Linked DNA regions of Methylicorpusculum oleiharenae. The protein of the gene in region 3 interacts with the protein of the main gene of each other region in a pairwise test. Links are inferred from orthologs where the notes say so. Each region holds a gene or a part of one and is shown on either strand. Other genes may lie near its edges. The genes, in order: cysM, ribD and accC.

What was found.
Region 1: the proteins of accC (region 3) and cysM interact in binary tests that used the Escherichia coli proteins (3 or more experiments, as listed by UniProt). The link is inferred for Methylicorpusculum oleiharenae from one-to-one orthologs.
Region 2: the proteins of accC (region 3) and ribD interact in binary tests that used the Escherichia coli proteins (3 or more experiments, as listed by UniProt). The link is inferred for Methylicorpusculum oleiharenae from one-to-one orthologs.

Annotation. Positions count from the first base shown.
Region 1 is NZ_WUTY02000001.1:5,057,124-5,060,161, reverse strand. Bases 86-2,962 are described here. They hold cysM (cysteine synthase CysM), read left to right. Parts: upstream 86-1,017; coding sequence 1,018-1,908; downstream 1,909-2,962. Other genes in these bases: GO003_RS22565 (YdbH domain-containing protein), read left to right, coding at 2,036-2,962; GO003_RS22575 (hypothetical protein), read right to left, coding at 317-565; GO003_RS22580 (hypothetical protein), read left to right, coding at 86-227. Also shown: more of GO003_RS22580, read left to right, coding at 1-85; more of GO003_RS22565, read left to right, coding at 2,963-3,038. UniProt on the Escherichia coli protein: Two cysteine synthase enzymes are found. Both catalyze the same reaction. Cysteine synthase B can also use thiosulfate in place of sulfide to give cysteine thiosulfonate as a product.
Region 2 is NZ_WUTY02000001.1:3,877,456-3,880,375, reverse strand. What follows is about bases 159-2,917. They hold ribD (bifunctional diaminohydroxyphosphoribosylaminopyrimidine deaminase/5-amino-6-(5-phosphoribosylamino)uracil reductase RibD), read left to right. Parts: upstream 159-886; coding sequence 887-1,948; downstream 1,949-2,917. Other genes in these bases: ribBA (bifunctional 3,4-dihydroxy-2-butanone-4-phosphate synthase/GTP cyclohydrolase II), read left to right, coding at 2,631-2,917; GO003_RS17505 (riboflavin synthase), read left to right, coding at 1,966-2,634; nrdR (transcriptional regulator NrdR), read left to right, coding at 401-853. In the rest of the region: GO003_RS17520 (class II aldolase/adducin family protein), read right to left, coding at 1-85; more of ribBA, read left to right, coding at 2,918-2,920. UniProt on the Escherichia coli protein: Converts 2,5-diamino-6-(ribosylamino)-4(3h)-pyrimidinone 5'-phosphate into 5-amino-6-(ribosylamino)-2,4(1h,3h)-pyrimidinedione 5'-phosphate.
Region 3 is NZ_WUTY02000001.1:2,126,138-2,129,145, reverse strand. What follows is about bases 162-3,008. They hold accC (acetyl-CoA carboxylase biotin carboxylase subunit), read left to right. Parts: upstream 162-835; coding sequence 836-2,182; downstream 2,183-3,008. Other genes in these bases: prmA (50S ribosomal protein L11 methyltransferase), read left to right, coding at 2,452-3,008; accB (acetyl-CoA carboxylase biotin carboxyl carrier protein), read left to right, coding at 360-815; aroQ (type II 3-dehydroquinate dehydratase), read left to right, coding at 162-354. Also shown: more of aroQ, read left to right, coding at 1-161. UniProt on the Escherichia coli protein: This protein is a component of the acetyl coenzyme A carboxylase complex; first, biotin carboxylase catalyzes the carboxylation of the carrier protein and then the transcarboxylase transfers the carboxyl group to form malonyl-CoA.

The DNA.
Region 1 (3,038 bases), 2.9 Mb from region 3 along the record:
GCCGTTATATCAAAATTGTTGTGTGGTCTGATGAAGATGGCTGTTTTGTTGGTTCTTGTCCTGGAATAATTGATACTTGCTGTCATGGAGATGATGAGATTCAAGTTTATACCGAGCTTTGTCAGATCGTGAATGAATGGGTTGAAACTATCAAAAATGATGGAAAGTCTTTGCCATCTCCTACGGTGAGCAGGAATTTAGCAAGTAAATTATTGAATGTAGCCTAACCCAATGCTCCTGTGGAACTTCGTTACCATTTAAATAATTGGGTCATAGTAAAACCTGATTCTGAGCCTTGGCAGTCTTATTCTCAAATTCATAGACGAAAATCTCTATCCGCATTTGTTTTTCTGTTTTCGTCAAAAGTTTGCGTATCAACATCAATATCTTCAGTTTTATATTTATTTAAAAATGCTGTTAAAGCCATTCCTGTATTATCTTTTGGTTCTGAAAATTCATAAATAATCGCCACTTTAGCTTTGCCTGCTGGAATGTCATCAGGCAACGATAAATTGAGTTGGTGATTTTTTGGAATTTCAGTTTCTATTTCATAGTAGGCTTGCATGGTTATTCCCTGGATAATTGGGTTTAAAGTCCCTAGGTAAGCACAGTGTGACTTACACGATAAATGTGGCCTTGTTCAATAAATTCAAATAAGGACGACTCAGTTTCATTTTTTTTAATCGCTATGCGTATTTTGATTAATTTAAACACTGATTCTGGACGAACTTGAACACCTAAAACCTAACTCATCGCTCGACGTGAATTATTACTCCAAGTGTTCATCTTGAGTCAAGGAATTCATTCGTTTCACAGATGCAGGAACAATTGAAGGGAAAAACAACGATGTCAATTTTCCAAAAGCACAAAGAAGAATAATTAGTGTCAGAGTAAATTAACCTTTCTCTGTCCTCGGTTATTCCGTATTAAAAGCACAAAAAATTAATCCACCTTTGGGGGCAGGCTAAAGATGTTTTGTGTGATAATGCCTTAACTCCATTGTTATTGGCTGACATCATGAATTATCCAACCATTGAAGCATTTGTGGGCAATACGCCTTTAGTCAAATTACAGCGCTTACCCGGAAATACCAGCAATACCATTCTGGTTAAACTGGAAGGTAATAATCCTGCGGGTTCGGTTAAAGATCGGCCTGCGTTGAGCATGATCAAGCATGCTGAAGAGCGGGGCGAAATCAAACCCGGCGATCGTTTGATTGAAGCAACCAGCGGCAATACCGGTATTGCCTTGGCTATGGCGGCGGCGATTAAGGGTTATAAAATGACCTTGATCATGCCCGATAATATGAGTGCTGAACGGCGCGCATCGATGAAAGCCTATGGCGCTGAAATTATTTTGACTCCGGCCGCCGGCAGCATGGAATCTGCGATTGACTTGGCCAGGCAAATGGAAGCTGAAGGCAAGGGTCGTATTCTTGATCAATTCGCCAATCCCGACAATCCTCGTGCCCATTATGAAGGCACCGGTCCTGAAATTTGGCGCGACACACACGGCGAGGTTACCCATTTTGTCAGTTCGATGGGAACCACCGGCACCATTATGGGGACCTCCACCTATTTGAAAGAGCAGAACCCGGCGATTCAAATTATCGGCGTTCAACCGGAAGGTGAATCCAAAATTCCGGGAATCAGGCGCTGGCCTGAAGCTTATCTGCCCAAAATTTACGAGAAATCACGGGTTGACCGGATCATTGACATTGATCAGCAAACGGCAGAGCAAACCATGCGAGCCCTTGCTACCGAAGAGGGTATATTTGCCGGGGTTTCATCAGGCGGCGGCGTTGCGGTTGCCTTGCGCTTATCGGCTGAATTGGAAAATGCCGTCATTGTTGCCATCGTCTGCGATAGAGGCGACCGCTATTTGTCGACGGGTGTTTTTCCCGGTTAATCTTCATTACTCTTCAAGTGACTGTCGTTAATCATCGAACCCAATGGCTTGGGGGCATCCATGCGGCTCTTTGTTGTTAACAGGTCTGCCGGCATCACGGCTAATTGAAGCTCTGCCAATCAGACAGATGGTTCTCCTTACTCTGATAGTGCTTTTGTTTTTATCGCCTTCCATGACTTACGCGCTTGATAATGTCACCCTCAAACTGGATAGCATTGAACAACAGGGCTGGTCGTTTGAAGGTGTCACGTTGTCATTGTCCGATTTGTCAGAAGCGACTCAACAGCTCAGGTCAACTATTCAATATCTCCGTCTGCCCGAGCCTTTCGATCACATTAAGCTCTTTGATTTACAGTGTTCCGATTTTAGTTGGGGCAATGATGAAATCCATTGCCGAAAAGGTCAGCTATCCATTCAATCATCATCGTTGCCATTAAACGCAGTAGCGGTGTCCTTTCATATTGACCAAGATTCAAGTCAGATCGCGTTGGATGATATGCCGGTCGCGGGCGGCAGGTTGTCCGTTTCTGCAGTAATCAAGCAGGATAACTGGTCGCTTGTAGCTAAAGGTACGGGACTTGATATTAAAACCATCGCCAAATTACAACCCGACGTGGGTTCAGCCATTCAAAGCGGTACCCTGTCTTTTTCGATGACTTCAAGCGGGCAAGGCGGTGAAGTAAAGACGTTAAGCCTCAATACAGCCCTAGAACGATTATCCGCGCAAAGCCAGGATGGTCGTTTTGCTCTGGAAAACCTGAGTTTGAACATGAGCCTCAAAGCAGAACCCGGAGATGAAGCCTGGCGGTGGCTGAGTCAATTGAACTTAACCGGCGGTGCGCTCTACTCCGATCCGCTTTATCTGGATTTTACGGAGCAACCGGCTACTGTTGCGGCGGCCGGTTTTTGGCAACAGGCCAAGCAGCAAATTTTGCTGGATTATCTGCTGATTCAACAGCCGGGTGTGGCTGAATTAAGAGCCGATGCGCGGATCAGTTATCGTAATGCTTGGTCGATTGAATACGCGCAGCTTTTTCTGTCAACTCAAAACCTGGAAAGCCTGTCCGCTATTTATTTAAGCCCCTATTTTGCCGGGACTGCGCTAGAGGGGCTTTCAATAAAGGGGCATA
Region 2 (2,920 bases), 1.8 Mb from region 3 along the record:
TAATAGGACGCAGGTCAATTCCGGCAGGTAAAGGGGCATGAGCATGATGAAGCTCAAATTTGATAACGCCTTCTGGTTCGTTCATGGTGTCGAAGAATGGATGACCGCTTTCAAAATGCGTTGTAGTTTAACCAATGCAAACAAAGGATGAACAATTTTCAGAATTTTAAGGTTAATTAAGATAAAATGCTCGGTTTTAAACGACTTAGCCTCAAACAGCGTAACTACTGGCCCGCTTTGAATTAAGAGGGTAGGTGAATGATTCAAAGGACGCGTGAATACGTCCCTGTAGCTCTCTGCAACATCCCTGTTGCGGAAGCCTTTTCAATCAACCACCTACACCCACTAAAATTGGAGAGGGTAAGCAGATACCATGCAGCATTACTATTGGTAGTTGATTATGCGATGTCCATTTTGTGGGACACAAGACACCCGGGTCGTTGATTCAAGACTTTCTAACGAAGGCGACCAAGTACGCAGGCGGCGTGAATGCATTGTCTGTAAAGAACGATTCACTACTTATGAGTTTGTCGAATTAAGCTTGCCAAGAATTGTAAAACGAGGCGGGGCAAGAGAACCTTTTGATGAAAACAAGCTGCGTTCCGGCATGTTGAGGGCTCTGGAAAAAAGACCGGTAGGCAGCGATGCTATTGAAGCGGCCATCAACAGGATCAAAAAAGAGCTGATGGCGAAAGGCGAACGTGAAGTGACTGCCAATGAGTTAGGGGAAAAAGTCATGCGAGAATTAAGCGAACTGGATCATGTCGCATTTGTCCGTTTTGCCTCTGTCTATCGCAGTTTTCAGGATATCAGTGAATTCACTGATATGATCAATCATCTACAAAAAAAGTGAGAAGATCTGTTGCTGGATATCGATGCTGAGCTGATGGCGCGAGCAATCAAGCTTGCCCAAAAAGGCGTATACACAACTGACCCTAATCCACGCGTTGGTTGTGTTTTAGTTAAAGACGGACAGATTTTGGGTGAAGGCTGGCACAAAAAGGCCGGTGAGGGACATGCTGAAGTAGAGGCGCTAAAAAATGCGGGCGACGTATCCGGTGCCACAGCTTATGTGACCCTGGAGCCCTGCAGTCACTATGGTAAGACGCCACCTTGCGCGGAGGCTTTGATCAGTGCAAAAGTCGCTCGTGTTGTTGTCGCCATGCAAGACCCCAATCCGCTGGTATCCGGACGAGGTATCTCAAATTTAAGAGCGGCGGGCATTGAAGTTCGTTGTCATGTTTTGGAAGAAGATGCCCAAAAGCTTAATCCTGGCTTCATCAAGCGGATGCAGACGGGCTTGCCGTATATTCGCAGTAAATTGGCCATGAGTCTGGATGGGCGGACTGCGCTGGCCAGCGGCGAAAGCAAATGGATTACCTCGCCACAGGCCCGGTCCGATGTTCATAAGCTTAGAGCGAGAAGCTCAGCTATTATGACCGGAATCAATACCGTTCTGGCTGATGACCCGCAATTGAATGCCCGCATTGATAAACCGCTGGTGCAGCCATTACGCGTGGTTCTGGATTCGCAGTTAAAAATGCCTGTCAACGCGAACATGTTAAAAATTCCTGGGCGCACGGTTGTTTTAACCTGTTGTGATGATGAAAAAAAAGCACAATTACTGGAACAGTCCGGTTGTGAAATTGTCAGAATCGGCCAACAAGGTGCAGTTGTTGATTTGTCTGCCGCATTAAAATTTTTGGGGACCCTGCAAATCAACGAGTTGCTCATTGAGGCGGGGGCAATTTTAAACGGTGCCTTACTGAAGCAAAACTGCGTCGATGAATGGATTGTTTACCAGGCAATGTGTGTATTGGGCGATAAAGGTCGGGGATTATTTTCGCTGCCCGAGTTGACCGGTATGGCCGGAAGAAAACAACTCAAACTGGTTGATGTTCGGCCTGTTGGTCCCGATCTCCGGCTCAGTTTGACTCAATTAATTTAAGCAACATTAAAGAAGCCATGTTTACAGGTATTATTTTGGCAATAGGGCAGGTCTCGGCCATCACGCCTAAAGAGGGTGACGTCCGTCTTAAGATTCAAACGGGCAAGTTGCCGATGTCTGCGGTTCAGCTCGGCGATAGTATCGCGGTTAACGGTGTCTGTCTGACGGCGGTAGAACTGGGTACTGATTATTTTATTGCCGATGTGTCTAATGAAACGCTGTCTCGCACAACGCTAAATGAAGCTAAAACAGGTTCGCCTGTCAATCTGGAACTGGCATTAACGCCCTCGACCCGGATGGGCGGTCATATTGTCAGTGGTCATGTCGACGGCATAGGCACGATTCTCGATAAAAAATCAGACGGGCGTTCCTGGCGTTTTCGTGTCGAGGCACCCAATACAATTGCCAAATATATTGCCGAAAAAGGATCTATCTGTATTGATGGCATCAGTTTGACGGTTAACGAAGTTGAAGGCGCCGTGTTTGGTATTAATATCGTGCCTCATACACTAAAGGAAACAACATTGGGTACCAGTCACATTGGTACAAAAGTCAACCTGGAAGTGGATCTTCTGGCTCGTTACATGGAGCGCTTACTCCAGGGCGGTAGTGCCGAGTCATCAGAATATACGGGCGGTGTTACCGAACAATTGCTCATAAACAGCGGATTTTTTAAACATCAATGAATACCATAGAAGAAATTATAGAGGACCTGCGCCAAGGCAAAATGGTCATTATCATGGACGATGAGGATAGGGAAAATGAAGGCGATCTGGTCATGGCTGCCTCATTCGTCAGATCCGAGGATATCAATTTTATGGCGCGTTACGGTAGAGGATTGATTTGTCTGACCTTAACGACTGAGCGGTGCAAACAGTTGCGGCTGCCGTTGATGGTCAACGAAAATAAAACGGCCCATTCGACTAATTTTACCGTCTCTATTGAAGCCGCTACCGGTGTAACAACCGGTAT
Region 3 (3,008 bases):
CAAAATACCTTAGAGTTGCAAGCGGCGGAAATGGGGCATTCCCTGTACTTCTATCAGCATAATGCTGAACACCAGATGGTGGAGCTTATCCATCAGGCCTTTGCCGATAAGATTGACTTTATCATCATTAATCCTGCCGCTTTTACTCATACCAGCGTTGCTTTACGCGATGCTTTACTTGCTACAAAAATTCCGTTTATAGAAGTTCATCTATCTAACGTGCATGCCCGTGAACCGTTTAGAATACACTCCTATTTTTCAGATATAGCCGAAGGCGTTATCTGCGGACTAGGAGCAATCGGGTACGAACTGGCTCTGAAAGCCGCTCATGAGATACTAGCCAAGAGACATTAAAGACAATGGATATAAGAAAAATAAAAAAGCTGATCGAGATTATCGAAGAATCAGACATTGCAGAAATAGAAATAAGCGAAGGTGAAGAGTCCGTAAGAATCAGCCGTTATTCCAGCGCGCCGGTTGCCTATGCACCTGCCCCGCAAGCACCCACAGCAATCAATCTGGCCCCTGCCGCAACGTCTGCGCCCGCTCCTGCTGCGGCACCCGTTGAAAACAAAATAAGCGGTCACATTGTAAAATCGCCTATGGTCGGTTCTTTTTACCGCTCCGCGTCACCCGGCTCCAAGGCTTTCGTCGAAGTAGGCCATACCGTTAAAGCGGGCGATACTTTATGTATTATTGAAGCAATGAAAATTCTTAATCAAATTGAGGCCGACAAGAGTGGGACTATCACTCAAATTTTGGTCGAGAATGGACAACCTGTCGAATATGACCAACCTTTATTCGTTATTGAATAACAACACTTAGGTGCCTGATCATGTTCGATAAAATTGTCATTGCCAATAGAGGCGAAATTGCTCTGCGTATTTTGCGCGCCTGTCGCGAAATGGGCATTAAAGTGGTCGCGGTCCACTCTTCTGCAGATCGTGATTTGAAACATGTCCGTCTCGCCGATGAATCAGTCTGCATCGGCCCGGCATCATCCAGCGAAAGCTATCTCAACATTCCGGCTATCATCAGTGCGGCTGAAGTCACTGATGCGGAAGCTATCCATCCCGGCTATGGGTTTTTATCCGAAAATGCCGATTTTTCGGAAAAAGTCAGGCAGAGTGGCTTTGTTTTCATTGGTCCAAACCCTGAAACCATCCGCTTGATGGGTGATAAAATTTCAGCCAAGAAAGCTATGAAAGCTGCAGGCATCCCCTGTGTTCCCGGCAACGGCGACCCGCTGGGCGATAACAACAAGAAAAACCTCAAGATGGCTCAGGAGATCGGTTACCCGGTCATAATCAAGGCTGCAGGCGGCGGTGGTGGCCGAGGCATGCGAACAGTACATACCGAAGCGGCATTAATTAATGCCATCACGATGACCAAAGCCGAGGCCGAGGTCGCTTTCGGTAATGGCACGGTTTACATGGAAAAATTTCTGGAAGATCCCCGACACATTGAGTTTCAGGTAATGGCTGATTCTCACGGCAATGCGATTCATCTGGGTGAACGGGATTGCTCCATGCAGCGCAGACATCAAAAAGTTGTAGAAGAAGCGCCTGCCCCGGGGATTACCGAAGAGCAACGCAACCGGATGGGTGAGTTATGCGCTAAAGCCTGCCGCGACATTGGCTATCTGGGTGCTGGTACTTTCGAATTTTTATACGAAAAAGGCGAATTCTTTTTCATTGAAATGAACACGCGAGTCCAGGTTGAGCATCCGGTCACCGAGATGATTACCGGGTTTGATATTGTTAAAGAACAATTGCGAATCGCCTATGGTTTACCGCTTTCGGTTACCCAGGACCAGGTTATATTTCGCGGCCACGCCATTGAATGCAGATTGAACGCTGAAGATCCCAAAACATTCATGCCCTGCCCCGGAACCATCAATCAGTTCCATATGCCGGGCGGGCCCGGTATCCGTTGCGAAACGCATATTTACAACGGCTATAAAGTGCCGCCTTACTACGACTCAATGATCGGCAAACTGATTGCTTATGGTGATGACAGAAACAGCGCCATCGCCAGAATGAATACGGCTTTAAGTGAAATCATCATCGACGGCATCAAAACCAATATCGAATTGCACAAGGATATTATGACCGACCAGGGTTTCGTCAGCGGTCAAAGGAATATTCATTATCTGGAAAAAAAATTAGGCATGACCTCCTGACGATAAAGCACCTTGCATGAAGCTCTGTTTTTAGGCGCATCCTTCAAGATGCGCCATTTACAAACGGCAAATTACTCTGATTAATGCGAACGGATTAATTAACTTCTAACACCATCGCATTCAGGCAGTCTTATCTGCATAAACCGCTTGAACCGAACAGCCCGCCAATGAACCCCGCATAATGGAATTTTAAGTTTTAGCCATTATTTTGAAGTTAACCCCTAAGAGCAGACATCCGTCTGCTTTTGTATTTTAGAACGTGTAAAAACATGGCCTGGCACCAATTATCTGTTACCACCAATGAAAATACAGCTCCCGAACTCGCTGATTATTTCAGTGAAATCGGCGCGGTCTCAGTGACTTACATGGATGCCGAAGATCAGCCGGTCTATGAACCGCTGCCCGGCGAGACGATAATATGGCCTAACACCCGGGTCATTGCCTTGTTTGAACTTGAGTCCGACCCTGAGCAGGTTAAAACATGGGTCAATGAGCAGTTTAATAGCGGACTTTCTCAATGGACCTATGAAAGACTGGAAGATCAGGCCTGGGAACGCAGTTGGATGGATTATTATCAGCCTATGAAATTTGCCGACCGACTTTGGGTCTGCCCTACCGGACAGGAGCAACTTGAACCCGGGACCGTCTGCCTGACTCTCGACCCCGGACTGGCATTCGGCACAGGCACTCATCCGACTACAGCGCTGTGTCTGGAATGGCTGGCAAGCCATGATTTAACGGATAAAGTTGTGATTGATTACGGCTGCGGTTCGGGTATTTTAGCGGTAGCAGCTGTGCTACTGGGAGCCCGCGAGGCGCATGCCAT